DNA from 2 places in the Rhodoferax sp. LS1P39 genome. Region 1 is predicted to be linked to the other one. Evidence: riboswitches for the same ligand, from Rfam matches in the RefSeq annotation. Region 1 holds a riboswitch; the other holds the start of a gene.

What was found. A riboswitch is a leader RNA that binds a small molecule or an ion and turns the genes downstream of it on or off. The one in region 1 is predicted to bind S-adenosylhomocysteine.
Region 2: linked by a shared signal. The riboswitch ahead of ahcY (adenosylhomocysteinase) and the one ahead of metH (methionine synthase) in region 1 are both predicted to bind S-adenosylhomocysteine.

Annotation. Positions count from the first base shown of each region.
Region 1 is NZ_JBWMAV010000009.1:22,026-30,820, forward strand. Features, by position in the region: gene AC097O_RS15025 (ABC transporter substrate-binding protein) at 1-65, opposite strand, end outside; gene AC097O_RS15030 (putative bifunctional diguanylate cyclase/phosphodiesterase) at 62-2,287, opposite strand; gene metH (methionine synthase) at 2,413-5,160, opposite strand; S-adenosyl-L-homocysteine riboswitch at 5,186-5,257, opposite strand; gene AC097O_RS15040 (cyclic nucleotide-binding domain-containing protein) at 5,423-6,031, shown strand; gene AC097O_RS15045 (PACE efflux transporter) at 6,041-6,472, opposite strand; gene AC097O_RS15050 (LysR family transcriptional regulator) at 6,561-7,493, shown strand; gene AC097O_RS15055 (hypothetical protein) at 7,536-7,688, shown strand; gene AC097O_RS15060 (BrnA antitoxin family protein) at 7,711-7,932, opposite strand; gene AC097O_RS15065 (Gfo/Idh/MocA family protein) at 8,140-8,795, opposite strand, start outside.
Region 2 is NZ_JBWMAV010000007.1:144,135-152,929, reverse strand. Features, by position in the region: gene AC097O_RS13505 (efflux RND transporter periplasmic adaptor subunit) at 1-537, shown strand, start outside; gene AC097O_RS13500 (MacB family efflux pump subunit) at 534-2,498, shown strand; gene AC097O_RS13495 (TRAP transporter substrate-binding protein) at 2,701-3,717, shown strand; S-adenosyl-L-homocysteine riboswitch at 3,842-3,926, shown strand; gene ahcY (adenosylhomocysteinase) at 3,998-5,440, shown strand; gene AC097O_RS13485 (TlyA family RNA methyltransferase) at 5,581-6,588, shown strand; gene metF (methylenetetrahydrofolate reductase [NAD(P)H]) at 6,730-7,572, shown strand; gene AC097O_RS13475 (hypothetical protein) at 8,064-8,771, shown strand.

The DNA of each region.
Region 1 (8,795 bases):
GGCGGACCGCATCCCGGCAGGCACCCCACCAATAGCAGGGCGGCCAGCCAGAGCCGCCAGTTCACGGCGGCGGCCCCAGGCGCTGCGCCAGCCAGGGCCCCAGGTCTTCGATGGTCATGGGTTTGGCATACAGGTAGCCCTGCGCCTCGTCACAGCCCAGACCGCGCAAGATATGCGCCTGGCCTTCAGTTTCCACGCCCTCGGCCAGCACCTGCATGCCCAACTGGTGGCCCAGCGGCACGATCATTTCGGCAATGCGCGCACCCAGGCGGCCCGAGTCCAGCGACATCACAAAGGCACGGTCGATCTTCAGGCGGTCGGCAGGCAGGCGGTCCAGGTAGGACAGGGACGAAAACCCGGTGCCAAAGTCGTCGATGGCCACCGCAATGCCGCGCGCCTTGATCTGGCGCAGCAAGGCCGCCACGCGCTCCATGCCCATCACCGCCACCGACTCGGTGATCTCCAGCTCCAGGCTCTCGGGCGGCATGCCGCTGTCCCGCAGGGCCTCGTCCACCACGTCCAGAAACTGCGGCTGGGCAAACTGCACCGACGACACGTTGACCGCCACCCGGATGCCCAGCGCGTTACCTTGTTGGCGCAACGCGGCCATGGCGTGCAGGGCCGAGCGCAGCACCCAGGCCCCCATGGTGACGATCAGGCCCGACTGCTCGGCCACCGGGATGAAGCGGTCGGGTGGCACAAACTTGCCGTCATCGGTGCGCCAGCGCAGCAAGGCTTCCACGCCGGTGGGACGGCCATCGGCCAGGTTCACCTGGGGCTGGTACACCACAAACAGGTGCTCGTGGTCAAACGCGCGCTGCAGGCCGTGCAGCATGCGGGTGCGCTCGCGGGTGATGGTGCCCACCTCGGCCGAGTAATACGCGCTGCGGCCCTGGCCCAGCTCCTTGGCGCGCTTCAAGGCGATGGACGCGTCTTTCAGCAGCTCCAGGCCGCTGCCGCTGGTGTCGTCACAGCGCACAAAGCCCATGCAGACCGACACCGGCCGCAGCACGTTCTCGATCTCGAACGGCTGGTCGAACACGCCACGCAGCCGCTCAGGGTTGACGCTGGACTCCAGTCCAAACAGGCCAAAGGTATCGCCCGCCACCCGCGCCAGAAACCCGGCTCCGGCCAGCACCGCGCCCAGCCGCAGGGCGATGGCGGCCAGCAGCTGGTCGCCATAGGCATGGCCAAACATGTCGTTAGTCTCGGCAAACTGGTCCACGTCCATCAGGCCAATGGCGTGCCCGGCTGTGCCGCGCGCGGCTACCGCGTCGTCCAGGTGCTGGAGGAAGGCGGTGCGGTTGGGCAGGCCCAGCATGCGGTCCACAAAGGCATGGTTGCGCAGCCGGGTCACCAGCTCCACATTGGCGGCGCACAGGGCGATATTGGTGCAAAACACCTCCAGCAAATGCATGTCTACATCGCGCAGCGGGGCCGAAGCATAGACAAACGCCACGAAGTCGCCGCCCTCGCGGCCCGGAAAGAACAGGGTCACGCTGCGTTCGGCCAGCAGGTTGCGGCGCTCGGCCAGGCACTGGGTGAGGCTGGCCACGATATACGGGTCGTCGATATCGGTGATGCGGCACTGCATCAGGTGGGCCAGCCGCCCGGCGGCCGCGATCACCACGCAATGCGATCCGGTTTCGGCCTGGGGCGTGCAGGCGCACAACACCCCTTCGGGTTCCACCCCCACCAGCCCGGCGATCTGCGTGATCACCCCCTCGGCAAAGCTTTGCAGGCCCGGCTGGGCGATGAACTGGTTGCTGGCCGCCACGATCTTCTCCAGCCCCCGGCGGCTGGCATCCATGCGGCGCAGCTGATCAAAAGAGCGGATGGCCGCGGTCAGCGTGGTGTAGAGCTTGGTGCGGGTGAGCTCGCTTTTGGCCTTGTAGTCGTTGATGTCATAACGGCGTATGGTCTCGATCTCCGGGGCCTGGCCCGGCTGGCCGGTGCGCAGAATGATGCGCACATTGGCCAGCCCCAGCTCGTTGCGGATCGCCCCCACGGTGAGCAGTCCGGCGTTGTCGGTTTCCATCACCACGTCCAGCAGCACCACCGCCACATCGGGCTCTTGGCGCAACAGCGCCAGGGCATCGGCGGCCGAGTGGGCGTGCAAAAGGTGCAGCCCCCGGCCTTCGATCTCCAGGCCGCGCAGGCCGTAGGCCGTGCTTTCGTGCACATCGGGATCGTCGTCCACCACCAGAATCCGCCACGGCTCTCGCAGGGCCACCGTGGCCGCAGGCGGGGCACCGTCTATGAACTCAAGCAGATCTTCGTCATCCATGGGCTGTAGGGCGGCAAGCGCACCTTGAAAAGTTGGAGCCCAGTCTCTTACAAAATGTAGCAAACAACAAGCACATAGCCCTATGAGCCCGGGCAATAGGGAAAACCCTATACAGAAACGTGTTCTTACAAATTCGGCGCCAGCAGGCGCTGCAGATCGGCCTCGGCCACGCCACGGCGCTGGGCCAGGTCTTTCAGCTGGTCTTCGCCAATCTTGCCGACGTTGAAGTACACGCTGTCCGGATGCCCCAGATAGAAGCCGCTCACGCTGGCGGCCGGCAGCATGGCCAGGCTCTCGGTGAGTTCCATGCCGATCTCAGCGCATTGCAGCAAGGCAAACATGTCCTGCTTGGCGCTGTGGTCCGGGCAGGCCGGGTAGCCGGGCGCGGGGCGGATGCCGGTGTATTTCTCGGCAATCATCTCTTCGATGCCCAGCGACTCTTGCGGCGCGTAGCCCCACAGGTCGGTACGCACGCGGTGGTGCAGGCATTCGGCAAAGGCCTCGGCCAGGCGGTCGGCAATGGCCTTGAACATGATGCTGGAGTAGTCGTCCAGCTCGGCCATGAACTGCGCTTCCTTCTTTTCGGCACCCAGCCCGGCGGTCACAGCGAACATGCCTGCGTAGTCGGCCACGCCGCTGCTCTTGGGTGCCACGAAGTCGGCCAGGCAGCGGCTGGGGCGCATGACCCCATCGATGGCCTGCTTCTCGGTCTGCTGGCGCAGGCCGTGCCAGGTCATGGCGACTTCGCTGCGCGATGCGTCGGTGTAGAAGACGATGTCGTCATCCAACACCGTATTGGCCGGGTACAGGGCGATCACGCCGTTGGCGGTGAGCCAGCGGCCCTCGACCACGCGTTTCAGCATGGCCTGCGCATCCTTGTGCACCCGGGTGGCTTCTATGCCGACCACTTCGTCGGTCAGGATGGCCGGGTAGGGCCCGGCCAGGTCCCAGGTCTGGAAGAACGGTCCCCAGTCGATGTACTTGGCCAGCTCGGTCAGGTCGAAATTCTTGAAGACGCGGCGGCCGATGAATTTGGGCACCTTGGGGGTGTAGCCAGCCCAGTCCATCGGCGTTTTGTTGGCGCGGCACTTGGCCAGCGGCCACAGCGGGGTTTGCTTCTTGTTGGCGTGCTGGTGGCGTACCTTGTCGTAGTCGGCATTCAGCTCTTCAATGAAAGCCCCCGCGCCGTCACCCAGCAGGCTTTGCGCCACGCCCACGCTGCGCGAGGCATCGGGCACATAGACCACCGGGCCGTCGTAGTGGTGCGCAATCTTCACGGCGGTGTGCACGCGGCTGGTGGTGGCACCGCCGATCATCAACGGGATTTTCTTGATGCGGAAATGGTCGTCCTTTTGCATCTCGCCCGCCACATACTGCATTTCTTCCAGGCTGGGGGTGATCAGGCCGCTCAGGCCCACGATGTCGGCCCCTTCCACCTTGGCGCGGGCCAGAATTTCGTGGCAGGGCACCATCACGCCCATGTTGATGACCTCGAAGTTATTGCACTGCAAAACCACGGTGACGATGTTCTTGCCGATGTCGTGCACGTCGCCCTTTACCGTGGCGATGATGATCTTGCCCTTGGTGCGCACGTCGCGGCCTGCGGCTTCGTCCAGGCGCTTTTCTTCTTCGATGTAGGGGATCAAATGCGCCACGGCGGACTTCATCACCCGCGCCGACTTCACCACCTGCGGCAGGAACATCTTGCCCTGGCCAAACAGGTCGCCCACGATGTTCATGCCCGCCATCAGCGGGCCTTCGATCACGTGCAGCGGGCGGCCGCCCTTGGCCAGCACGGCCTGGTAGGCCTCTTCGGTGTCGGGCACGATGAAGTCGGTGATGCCGTGCACCATGGCGTGGCTCAGGCGCTGCTCTACCGTCACAAAGTGGTCGGCAGTGCCGCGCCAGTCCAGGCGCTTGCTTTCGTCCTTGGCACCGCTCTTGGCGGTTTCGGCAATCTCCACCAGGCGCTCGCCCGCATCGGGGCGGCGGTTCAGCACTACGTCTTCCACACGTTCGCGCAGTACCGGCTCCAGGTCGTCGTACACCCCCACCATGCCCGCGTTGACGATGCCCATGTCCATGCCCGCCTGGATGGCGTGGTACAGAAACACGGTGTGGATGGCCTCGCGCACCGGGTCGTTGCCGCGGAAGCTGAAACTCACATTGCTCACCCCGCCCGAGACCTTGGCCCCCGGTAGGTTCTGCTTGATCCAGCGCGTGGCCTCGATGAAGTCCACGGCGTAGTTGTTGTGCTCTTCGATGCCCGTGGCCACAGCGAAGATATTGGGGTCGAAGATGATGTCTTCGGGCGGAAAACCGACCTCGTCGACCAGGATGCGGTAGGCGCGCTCGCAGATCTCGATCTTGCGCGCATAGGTGTCGGCCTGGCCCTTCTCGTCAAACGCCATCACCACGGCAGCCGCGCCGTAGCGCCGCACCAGCTTTGCATGGTGCTTGAAGGCATCTACGCCTTCTTTCATGCTGATGGAGTTGACGATGGGTTTGCCCTGGATGCAGCGCAGCCCGGCCTCGATCACTTCCCACTTGGAGCTGTCCACCATGATGGGCACGCGGGCGATGTCGGGCTCACTGGCAATCAGGTTCAAAAACCGCACCATGGCGGCCTTGCTGTCGAGCATGGCCTCGTCCATGTTGATGTCGATCACCTGCGCGCCGTTTTCCACCTGCTGGCGGGCCACCGACAAGGCCTGGTCGAACTCGCCGTTCAAGATCATCCGGGCGAAGGCCTTGGAGCCGGTGACGTTGGTGCGCTCGCCGATGTTGACGAACAGCGTGCCTTGGCCGATGAGCACGGGCTCCAGGCCGGACAACAACATGGGGGGGACGGGGCTTACGACAGATTCGGACATACAACTCACCTGTGGAGGGACATGGTTCAGGTGAGCGTCGTTGGTAATCAACCCAAGCCTGACGGGGAACAAACCCGCTGCAACGCTCCTTGGGAGGCTGCAATTTTAAGGGCGGCCCAAAATTTATAAGAAATCCGGCCTCCGTGCTTATTCAATAAGCGCAACAAGCTATTTATTTAATAGCAACTACATACCAACCCCAGCCCTGCCCGCCCAGGCGATGTGCTAAAAGCGGAGCAGGCTTCACCACGGACCCGAGACCATGTTCAAAAACCTGATGGACGGCATCAAAACCCAGTTGTCGCGGACACCGGAGCTCCTCGAACCCCATGAGCGCATGCGCTCGGTGCAGCACTCGGGTTCGGCCAGCCGCGCCGCCGAGCTGCTGATTGCGCCCACCGCGCTGATGCAGCTCAGCCCCAGCGAGGCGCTGACGGTGGTGAGCTACATGACGCCGCGCCGTATCGCCATGGACACCACCTTCATCCACGAAGGCAATACCAGCGAAACCGGCTACATGCTGCTGTTGCTGGAGGGCGAGGTGACGGTAGAAAACATCGTGGTGAGCCGCCGCAACCCGGTCACGGTCAGCGTGCTCGGCCCCGGCAGCCTGATTGGCGAAATGGGCCTGATCGACGGCCAGGCCCGGCTGGCCTCGTGCACCGCCACCACCGACGTCACCGGTGCCGTGCTGTCCCGCGCGGCCCTGGAAAAGCTCAGCCAGGACGATCCGCGCACCGCCGCCAAGCTGCTGCTGGCCGTGTCGCTGCGCATCGCCGAGCGGCTGCGCGACACCACCGAAAAGGTCAAGCGCTACAGCCAGCTGGTGCAGGCCATGCAGCAGGAAATCGACCACCTGATGCCGACCTGAACACCCGCGTCAGGCCGCCGCCGCCAGCGCCGACGCAGGCAGACCAAACACCCGGTCAAACGCCCAGTTGAAGACGAAGGTGTAGACCAGAAAAAACAGCAGCAGCCCGAAGTCCATCCACAAGGCGTGCAGCCAGGTCACGTCCAGCCACCAGGCCATCAGCGGCACAAAAATCAGCGTCAGGCCGCCCTCAAACCCCACGGCATGTGCCACGCGGCGCGCAAAGTTGCGGCCTCGCACCGGCTGGCGCGCCTCCCAGCGCTCGAACAAGGTGTTGAACACCAGGTTCCACACCACAGCGATCACCGACGTGGCCACCGCCAGCATGCCCGCATCCTGCATGCCCTGGCCCGACATCCCGGCCAGCCCCAGCGTGGCGGCCACGATGGCAATGGCCTCGTACAGGCTGACGTAAACAAACTTTCTCTTCATTCCTTGCATGGCGCGGGTCCTTGGTAATGGGGTGACTGTATGTCTTAAACTCTGATACATAAAGTCAGCTTGTTTCAACTTCACTGATAGGTGCATCTTGGCATTTACCTCGGAAAACGTGCAGGTGTTTCTGGCCGTGCTGGACCGGGGCTCGTTCTCGGCCGCCGCGCGGGCGCTGGGGCGTGTGCCCTCGGCGGTGAGCATGGCCATCGCCCACCTGGAGGCCGAGCTCAACCTGCCGCTGTTCGACCGCCGTGGCCGCGAGCCCCAACCCACGGCGGCGGCCCGCTCGCTGGAGCCGCAGGCGCGGCTGCTGGCCGCCCAGTTGCAGCAGCTGCAGGCCCAGGCGCTGGCCCTGACCCAGGGCCTGGAAAGCCGCCTGACCCTGGCCATCGCCCCCGAGCTGCTGGCCGCAGAGTGGCGCAGCCCGCTGGCCACGCTGGCGCAGGAACACCCGCTGCTGGAAGTGGAAGTGCTGGCTGCGCCCCAGGCCGACGCGCTGGCCATGCTGCACGCGGGCCGGGCCAATCTGGCGCTGGTGTTCGAGCGGCCCAGCCTGGACGGGCGCGAGGGTTTCCAGGAGGTGAGCAGCGAAATCCTGGTCGCCGTGATGGCCCCCGCCCTGCTGGCCCAGACCCTGCAGCCGGGCGCGGGCCTGCGCGAAGAGCAGCTCACCAACACCCGCCAGATCGTGGTGGCCAGCCGCGACCTGGCCGCCATCGACACCCGCTTCGCCTACGCCCGCCACTGCTGGCGCACCGACAACCACATCGCCGCGCTGGGCCTGATCGAGGCCGGTATCGGCTGGGGCTGGCTGCCGCAGTCTTTTGTGCGCAGCCAGATCGCCGCAGGCACGCTGGTGCAAATGCCGTTCGACAACCTGACCAACCGGCTGGAGCTGTGGGTGGACGTGGTCTGGTCCAAAGAAAGGCCGCTGGGCCTGGCGGCACGGCGCTTCATCGCCCTGGTGAGCGCCGGGCGCGCGGCCCGCAAGCTGCTGACGGAAAGTTTACAAGAAATGGGCTCCTAGCGCTTATTCAATGAGCGCAAGAAGCTAGCTATTTTGTAGCACATGAAACACTCGTTCATGGCAAATGACATCGGGGCCTGCGTATCCACTGCCGCAATAGAGCGCTTCCGTCAGCTTACAGCACAGGACCTGAATGCCCATCGCGCCCGCGCAGCGCTGTACGTGCTGGCGTTGGCAGAGGCGGGATTGGGTTAAACCCCTGTCCCCGCTGCACAAGCTACACCGCAGAGTGTGTACGCAGCCAATCCTTTAGCGCATCGTTCATGCGGGTTTGCCAGCCTGGGCCCGCAGTACGAAAGGCCTCCAGCACATCATGGTCGAAACGGATGGCGACTTGCTCTTTGGTAGCGCTGCCTGCCGGGCGACCCCGCTTTTTGGGGTAGGCCGCCACGCCAGCTTGCAGCTCTTCAGCGGTAGCTGGACGGTCGTCTGCGTCCACGCCACCCCACAAAAATCCTGGGCTGGCGAAGTGGCCTGCACGGCACGAGCAAGTCCTTACGATTCATCGCATTCGTTTTCGAGCCAGGCATCGTAAACCTCACGTTCTAACTGGATGGAAGTTGGTAGCAGGCATGTAAATTTCAGGCATCAAATAGACCCGCAGCGCTTATTCCATTAGCGCAAGCAGCTATGCATTAAGTAGCAACTAGAGCACTTCCAGCTTTTCCCAAGTGCCACTGCGCTGCGAGGCAAACAGCGCGTCGATGATGCGCATGTTCTGGATCGCGTCTTCCACGCCGTACTGCAGCGGTGTTTCGCCGCGGATGGCGAGGGAGAACGCATCGCCTTCCAGGCTGTACTGGTCGCAGGGCGCGAAGGTTTCCACCGTGGCGCTGCTGCCGTTCAGGGCTTTGCCGTTGTCGATGAAGATGCGGGTAGCCTCGCCCTGCGGCGCGTTGAACGGGATCTCGATCTCTACCCGCTGCTGCGTACCCACCACCTGCACGCGCTGGTAGGGCGTGGACTGGGTGGAGACGGTGAAGTTGAGCTGGCGGCCACCACCAAAGTCCAGCAGCGCGCTGAACATGCGGTCTACGTTGAATGTGGGGTCCATGTCGGCCAGCGCCATCACGCGCAGCGGCTCGGCACCGAACAAAAATCGCCCGGCCACGATGGGGTAGCAGCCGATGTCGAACAGTGCGCCGCCGCCCTTGGCCGCATCGTTGCGGATGTTGTCGGGGTTGCGGTTGAAGTACGAAAACCAGGCCTGCACCGTGCAGCGCTCGCCCAAGGCACCGCTTTGCACCAGTTCGCGGGTGCGCAGCCACTGCGGGTGAAAGCGCACCATGAAGGCTTCCATGA
Region 2 (8,795 bases), on a different contig from region 1:
CCCACCATCCTGCGCATTGCCGACCTGTCGGCCATGACGGTGTGGACCGAGGTGTCCGAGGCCGACGTACGCCGCGTGCGCCCCGGCATGCCGGTGCACTTCACCACCCTGGGCGGCGATGGCCGCCGCTGGGCGGGCAAGGTGCGCCAGGTGCTGCCCGCGCCCGCGTTGGCCGAGGCCAAGGCCGCCGGGGCCGCGCCCGCCACCAGCAAGGTGGTGCTGTACACCGTGCTGTTCGACGTGGCCAACCCCGATGCCGCGCTGATGCCACAAATGAGCGCCCAGGTGGCCTTTGTGACCGCCTCGGTGCAGAACGTGCTGGCGGTGCCCCTGCCTGCGCTGGTGGCCCAGCTGGGGCCGCCAGAGTCCTACACCGCCCGCGTGCTGCGGCCCGACGGCCAGGTAGAAAGCCGCAGTCTGCGCCTGGGCGTGAAAACCCGGCTCACCGCCGAAGTGCTGGACGGCCTGCGCGAGGGCGAGCTGCTGGTGACTGGCGAGCAGCAGGCCCCCAGCCGCACGCCCTGGTTCCAGTGGTGAGCACGACCCTGCCGCTGATCGACCTGCGCGACCTGCGCAAACGCTACGGCGGGGAGGGCGGGGGAGCGCCTGCGGTGGAGGTGCTGCGCGGCATCAGCCTGCAAATCCATGCGGGTGAGTTCGTCGCCATCGTCGGCGCATCCGGCTCGGGCAAGTCCACGCTGATGCACCTACTGGGCTGCCTGGACCAGGCCAGCAGCGGCAGCTACCACTTCGATGGCCAGGACGTGGCGCAGATGGATGCCGACCAGCTGGCCTGGCTGCGCCGCGAGGCCTTTGGCTTTGTGTTCCAGGGCTACCACCTGGTGCGCACCGAGTCGGCCCAGGGCAATGTGGAAGTGCCCGCCGTGTACGCGGGCATGCCCGAGGCCACCCGCCAGGCCCGCGCCCGGCACCTGCTGGAGCGCCTGGGCCTGGGCGACAAATTGCAGCACCGCCCGCACCAGCTCTCCGGCGGGCAGCAGCAGCGGGTGTCGATTGCCCGTGCCCTGGTCAACGGCGGGCGCATCCTGCTGGCCGACGAGCCCACCGGCGCGCTCGATTCGCACAGCGGTGCCGAGGTGATGGCGCTGCTGCACGAACTGGCCGACGCAGGCCACACCATCGTCCTCATCACCCACGACCGCAGCGTAGCCGCCCAGGCCCGCCGGGTGGTGGAGATACGCGACGGGCAGATCGTGGCCGATTCGGGTGTGTCGGCAGAGTTTCAAGCCAAATCGGTCTCTAGCGCTTATTCCATTGGCGTAAGCAGCTATCAAAAGAGTAGTGCGTCCAACCAGGTCGCCTTCGGGGCCGTGCTGCGTTCGGCCTGGCGGGCCATGGTGGTGAACCGCTTTCGCACCGCGCTCACGCTGCTGGGCATCGTGATCGGCGTGGCTTCGGTGATCGTCATGCTGGCGGTGGGCAGCGGCTCGCGGCAGCAGGTGATGGCCAACATGGCAACCTTTGGGGCCAATGCCATGTACATCTCGGCCATGCAGGGCAGCAGCCGCGACCGCGCCGCCCCGCTGACCCTGGCCGACGCAGACACCATCCGCCAGTTGCCCAACATCCAGACGGTGGAGCCCTACATCGATGGCCGCCTGCTGGTGCGCCGCGGCAACATCGACCACCAGACCGAGGTGGGCGGGGCCACTACCGACTTCCAGGAGGCGCTGAGCTGGCCGCTGGCCGAGGGCGTGTGGTTCGATGCCGTCGACCAGCAGCGCCTGGCCAAGGTGGCCATCCTGGGCCAGTCGGTGCGCAAAGTGCTGTTTGCCGATGGCAGCAACCCGCTGGGGCAGGACATCCTGATTGAAGGCGTGCCGTTCCAGGTGATTGGCGTGCTGGCCCCCAAAGGCGGGGCGGGCGGCGACGAAGACCAGAACGAGCGTGTGGTGGTGCCGTTTGCCGCCGCCAGCGCCCGGCTCTACGGCCACCCGCACCCCAGCTGGATCTCCGTGCTGGTGCGCGACCCGGCCCAGGCCAACGCCACCGGCGAGGCCATTTTGGCGGCGCTGGCCGACAGCCGCCGCGCCAAGGACGTACGCCTGTGGAACCAGGCCGAATCCATCCGCGTACAGGGCGAAACCGAGCGCACCATGGCGCTGATGCTGGGCCTGATTGCCGCCATCTCGCTGGTGGTGGGCGGCATTGGCGTGATGAACGTGATGCTGATGGCGGTGCGCGAACGCACCCGCGAAATCGGCATCCGCATGGCCACCGGGGCGCGCCAGGGCGACATCCTGCGCCAGTTTTTGACCGAGGCGGTGCTGGTCACCGTGGTGGGCGGGGCCATCGGCGTGGCCGTGGGGCTGGCGCTGGGCACGGCGCTGCGGGTGGCAGGCGTGCCGGTGATCTTCTCGCTCAGCGCCATCGCCAGCGCGTTTGGCTGCGCGGTGGCCACCGGCGTGGTGTTTGGCTACATGCCCGCCCAACGCGCCGCCCGGCTGGACCCGGTGGTGGCCCTGGCTTCTGAATAGCAGGCTATGTGTTTTTTGCTATTGGATTGTTGCTTTAATTTGATAGCTGCTTGCGCCTGTATATAGGGCGGTAGCAGGTATTTTTGTGCTTGAAAAACCCCCTAAAATTGGTTTTTTGGCAGCATGTGGAAGTCCCCACTAGCCACCCCGCCGCCTGCGCCAGACACTGTGCCCACCGCCACCTTCCCCTGGAGAGTCCACCATGCCCCTGATTGCCCGCCGTACCCTGGTCCAGGCCGCCGCAGTGACCGCTGCCCTGGCCGCCACCGCCGCCTTCGCGCAGACCCCCATCGTCATCAAGTTCAGCCACGTGGTCGCCCCCGACACCCCCAAGGGCAAGGCAGCATTGCGCTTTAAGGAGCTCGCCGAGCAGCGCAGCAAGGGCAAGGTCCAGGTGCAGCTCTACCCCAATAGCCAGCTGTTCAAGGACAAGGACGAGCTGGAGGCCTTGCAGCGCGGCTCGGTGCAGATGCTGGCACCGTCGCTGGCCAAGTTCGGCCCGCTGGGTGTGAAAGAGTTTGAGGTGTTTGACCTGCCGTTTTTGTTCAAGGACGATGCGGCGTTTCGGGCCATCACCCAGGGCCCGCTGGGAGCCGAGCTGTTTGGCAAGCTCGAAACCAAGGGCATCCGTGGCCTGGCGTATTGGGACAACGGCTTCCAGTCCATGAGCGCCAACAAGCCGCTGCGCACTGTGGCCGACTTCAAGGGCCTGAAGATGCGCATACAGAGCAGCCGGGTGCAGGACGCGCAGATGCGGGCCCTGGGCGCGGTGCCGCAGGTGATGGCTTTCAGCCAGCTCTACCAGGCCTTGCAGTCGGGCGTGGTGGATGGCACCGAGGGCGTGCCGTCCAACTACTTCACCCAAAGAATCTACGAAGTGCAAAAGCACATGACCCTGTCCAACCACGGCCACCTGGCCTATGCGGTGGTGGTCAACAAGAAGTTCTGGGACGGCCTGCCTGCCGACATCCGTACCACGCTGGACGGCGCGTTGAAAGATGCCACCACCTACGCCAACACCATTGCCGCGTCCGAGAACGCCGCCGCCCTGGACAAGATCAAGGCCAGCGGCAAAACCACCGTCTACACCCCCACGCCCGACGAGCTGGCCGAGTGGAAAAAGGCCCTGATGCCGGTGCACCAGGCCATGCAGTCGCGCATCGGCAAAGCCACCGTTGACGCGGCCTACCAGGCTACCGGTTTCGCGGCACCCCAATAGGCTGGTGCAGGCGGATGGATGGTTGCTACTAAATAAGTAGCTGCTCGTGCTTATCCCATAAGCGCTAGGGGTCATTTTGGCCCTTAAGCCATGGTGCGGGGGCAACGCAACCGTATAATCGCGGTCTTCCGAGGAGCGCTGCAACCTTTGGTCACTACCAAAGTGTGAGGCTCGGAACCCGTATCCTTTGATAACGGCGCTCACCCACTGCCAGCAGGGTGAGTCGAGTTGTTCCCCGTTCTGCTGCGCAGTGGCTGTACCAACCTCTCTTGGAGCCACCATGAACGCAGTTCTCAAGTCTGTTTCTCCCGTTTTCACCGCCGACCAAGCCATTGCCGACCTGTCCCTGGCAGGCTGGGGCCAGCGCGAAATCCGTATCGCCGAGACCGAAATGCCCGGCCTGATGGCCATCCGTGAAGAGTTCGCTGCCGCCCAGCCCCTTAAGGGCGCGCGCATCACCGGCTCGCTGCACATGACGATCCAGACCGCCGTGCTGATCGAAACCCTGCAAGCCCTGGGCGCGCAAGTGCGCTGGGCCTCGTGCAACATTTTCTCCACGCAAGACCACGCCGCTGCGGCCATCGCTGCGGCCGGTACGCCGGTGTTCGCCATCAAGGGCGAGTCGCTGAAAGACTACTGGGACTACACCCACGCCATTTTCGACTTCGGTGCCAAGGGAACCCCCGGCGAAGGCCCGAACATGATCCTGGACGACGGCGGCGATGCCACGTTGCTGATGCACCTGGGGCAGCGCGCCGAAAAAGACATTTCCGTGGTGGCCAACCCCACCAGCGAAGAAGAAACCCTGCTGTACAACGCCATCAAGGCCAAGCTGGCCGTGGACCCCACCTGGTACACCCGCAAGGCGGCTGAAATCATCGGCGTGACCGAAGAAACCACCACCGGCGTGCACCGCTTGAACGAAATGTCGGCCAAGGGCACGCTGCTGTTCCGCGCCATCAACGTCAATGACTCGGTGACCAAGAGCAAGTTCGACAACCTGTACGGCTGCCGCGAATCCCTGGTGGACGGCATCAAGCGCGCCACCGACGTGATGATTGCGGGCAAGGTCGCTTGCGTGGCCGGTTACGGCGACGTGGGCAAGGGCAGCGCCCAGGCCCTGCGCGCACTCAGCGCCCAGGTGTGGGTGACCGAAATCGACCCCATCAACGCCCTGCAAGCCGCCATGGAAGGCTACCGCGTGGTCACCATGGACTACGCCTGTGCCCACGCTGACATCTTCGTCACCACCACCGGCAACAAGAGCGTCATCACCCACGACCACATGCTGCGCATGAAGGACCAGGCCATCGTCTGCAACATCGGCCACTTCGACAACGAAATCGAAGTTGCGGCGATCGAAAAATACCAGTGGGAAGAGATCAAGCCGCAAGTCGATCACATCACTTTCCCCAGCGGTAAGAAAATCATCCTGCTGGCCAAGGGCCGCCTGGTGAACCTGGGCTGCGGCACCGGCCACCCCAGCTTTGTGATGTCGGCCAGCTTCGCCAACCAGACCATCGCCCAGATCGAGCTGTTCACCAAGAAGGACGCGTACGAAAACGGCAAGGTCTACGTGCTGCCCAAGCACCTGGACGAAAAAGTCGCCCGCTTGCACCTGAAGAAGGTCGGCGCGATGCTGACCGAGCTGACCGACGAGCAAGCCGCGTACATCGGCGTGAGCAAAGCCGGCCCGTACAAAGCCGACGCTTACCGCTACTAATAGCAATAACCACTGAAAGAAAGCAGCGCTCTCTATTCCAGGAACCCATGGGACTGGCTTTGCCAGACCATAGGGTTCGCCCCCGGTAGGGGGTTGGCGGCCACACGCAGTGGGCAAGCCTGGGGGAGGGCCAAAAATTTATGCGCGCTGATCAATTGTTAGTAGAACGCGGCATGGCCGCATCCCGTTCCCAGGCGGTGCGCCTGATCACCGGGGGGATGCGCTGGTTTGACGGCATCAAATGGCGCGATGTGGTCAAGAACAAGGACGACATCCCCGAAGACGCGCAACTAGAACTGCTCAACGATGCCGAGGCGCGCTACGTCTCGCGCGGCGGGCTCAAGCTGGAAGCCGCGCTCAAACACACCGGCCTGGACGTGACCGGCCTGTACGTGCTGGATGTCGGCCAAAGCACCGGTGGTTTCACCGACTGCCTGCTGCAAGCGGGCGTGGCCCAGGTGACCGGTGTGGACGTGGGCCATGCCCAGCTGCATCCCAAGCTGCGCGTCGATGCCCGGGTGCTGTGCGTGGAGGGGCTGAACGCCCGCTCGCTCACCCCCGAGTCCCTGCAAGAAGCCTGCGAGCTGGTGTTGTCTGAGCACTGGGTACCGCCCACCGTGGACGACCCCGAGCCCGAGGCCCCCTACAGCTGGATGCGCGGCGGCGGTGAAGTCACCGACTACGACGACAGCGACGACGCAGACGATGCCGAGGTGGAGGCGCACATCGCCCAGGCCACCGGCAAGGTCAATGCTCGGCCGCTGGAGGCTGAACCCACCGCCGATGCCGCCCCCAAGCGCCACCGCCGCAAGGCCGGGCTGGACGGTGTGGACACCACGCCCGAGTTCGACCTGGTCACGGGCGATGTGTCGTTCATTTCGCTCACCCACATCCTGCCCGCGCTGGTGCCGCTGCTGCCGCCCGAAGGCCATCTGCTGATGCTGGTCAAGCCCCAGTTCGAACTGCAGCCCGGCCAGGTTGGCAAGGGTGGCATCGTGCGCGACACCGCCCTGTACGCCGTGGTGGAAGCGCGCCTGCGCCAATGCTGCGCCGAGGTGGAGCTGGAAGTGCTGGACTGGTTCGACAGCGTGCTCGAAGGCGGCGACGGCAACCGTGAATTCTTCATTTATGCAAAAAGACTTGGCTAACCCCCAGGCTACGCACTTCGTGTCTTCGCCAACCCCCTTGCAGGGGGCGATATCTGCGGCCCGGCGAAGCCGGTTCCGCGATATCCCACGCACAGACCGCGCGTCCGAAATCGCCTGGTAACTTTTCGAATCGAGTCCTCTATGACATCCTCAATTCCCCTTAGCTTAGAGTTTTTCCCTCCCAAAACGCCTGAGGGCGCGGCCAAGCTGCGTACCGTGCGCCAGGCCCTGTACGCCCTGAAGCCCGAGTTTTGCTCGGTCACCTTCGGTGCCGGTGGCTCCACGCAAGAAGGTACTTTTTCCACCGTGGCCGAGATCCTGGCCGAGGGCGTGTCGGCCGCCAGCCACTTCTCGTGTGTGGGTGCCACCAAGGCCACCGTGCGGGCGCAGCTGGCCACTTTGCGCTCCATGGGCGTGAAGCGCCTGGTAGCCCTGCGCGGCGACCTGCCCAGCGGCTACGGCGCGGGCGGCGAATTCCACTACGCCAGCGACCTGGTGGCCTTTATCCGCGCCGAGACGGGCGATGCCTTCCACATCGAGGTGGCCTGCTACCCCGAAGTGCACCCCCAGGCCAAATCGGCCGATGCCGACCTGAACGCCTTCGCCATCAAAGTCCACGCCGGGGCCAACTCGGCCATGACGCAGTACTTCTACAACGCCGATGCCTACTTCCGCCTGGTGGACGATGCCCGCAAACTGGGCGTAACCATCCCGGTCGTCCCCGGCATCATGCCCATCGCCAGCTCGTCGCAGCTCATGCGCTTCAGCGATGCCTGCGGTGCCGAAATCCCCCGCTGGGTCCGCCTGCGCCTGCAAGGCTTCGGCGACGACACCGCCAGCATCAAGGCCTTCGGCCTGGAAGTAGTCACCGACCTGTGCGAACGCCTGATAGCCGGTGGCGCACCCAGCCTGCACTTCTACACCATGAACCAGAGCGCGGCGACGCTGGAGATTTGCAAGCGGTTGGGGCTTGGTGGGCAATAGCCGGATGGGTCAGCCTGGTGGGGTCAGATCCCCTTTGCGCGATTGACCGCTGCGGTGCGGGAACGGTCGAAAACCGCAAAGGGGCTCTGACCCCTCCCGGCGGTTCTCCGTGACGGACGGTTGAGGCCGACCCGGTTCTCGGGTGCTCCGATACCACCTACACCGGGTTAAGCCAAAAGTGCCCCTGGCGCTTATTCCATCGGCGGTGACAGCTATGGAAAATAGAGCGTTTCCCGTATCCACCTTTTGATGGACAAATGCCGTTGCGTGGAGGCTTTCAACGTATCGCCTCGCTTCATATTGGGCTATCTTTTGGCTGCGGGGTTTGGCAGGATTTTTACGTCTGTATAAAACTCGGATTCCCCTGCGAGCAACCAGTTTGAAAGCCACTTCCAGGAGATTTCGATGAATGATTTAAACCTCATTCGCCGAGTTAAACCGCAGGTTTTGCGGTGTACATCACGTTAGGCGTCACAGCCAGCAGGTGCCTCATGCAAGAACTTGAAGATGCAAAACTCCGCGCAGAAGCGCAGAAGCTCTTGGCCGAAGCGCGAAAACTTGACCGCGATGCCTTGAGCACGGTTCCTCAGGCTCGAATGGCTCTGTTAGCGGAGATGGCCAAAATTGTAGGCGCAGTGATCCTTGGTATCGGAGGTTTGGCGGTTGCCATCTACAAGACAGATGAGGCCGCAACAAAGGTGGCTCTAGCGGACAAACAGGTTAGGGACGCAACCGGGCAATTCAACGAGATTGAGACTAAACGGGTCGCGGCCGAAGAACGAGCTCGTGAAGCCAATAGCAATGTTGCGCAGCTGGAGAACGCTGCGGCGCTGCTTGAGACGAGGCTATCCGAACTTGAACTGAAGAGAAGAAGCCTGGAGGGCTCTGAAGGACGACCAAGACTTGTGTTCGTCAAATTCAAAGGAGATCTCCGACGTGAAAGCATCAATGATCTGCGAACATTTCTGTTGACTAAGTCATTTGATGCCCCCGCGCCATTAAGGATCGCAGGCACGTACGGGAGCCGCGTAAAGTACTTTCAGCCGAGTGACGCAGTAGCGGCAGCAAAGCTTGCGGAGGAGACAAGAGTGTTCTTTCGAGAACGGTCCTGCTCGGTAGCCATATCGACCGAGCTGGTAGCTGGTGTGACTCCAGCGCCACCCCAGTTGGAACTCGAACTTTCGCCGCCATGCAGGTGAGGCCTAACCATTCGTTCAACCGGA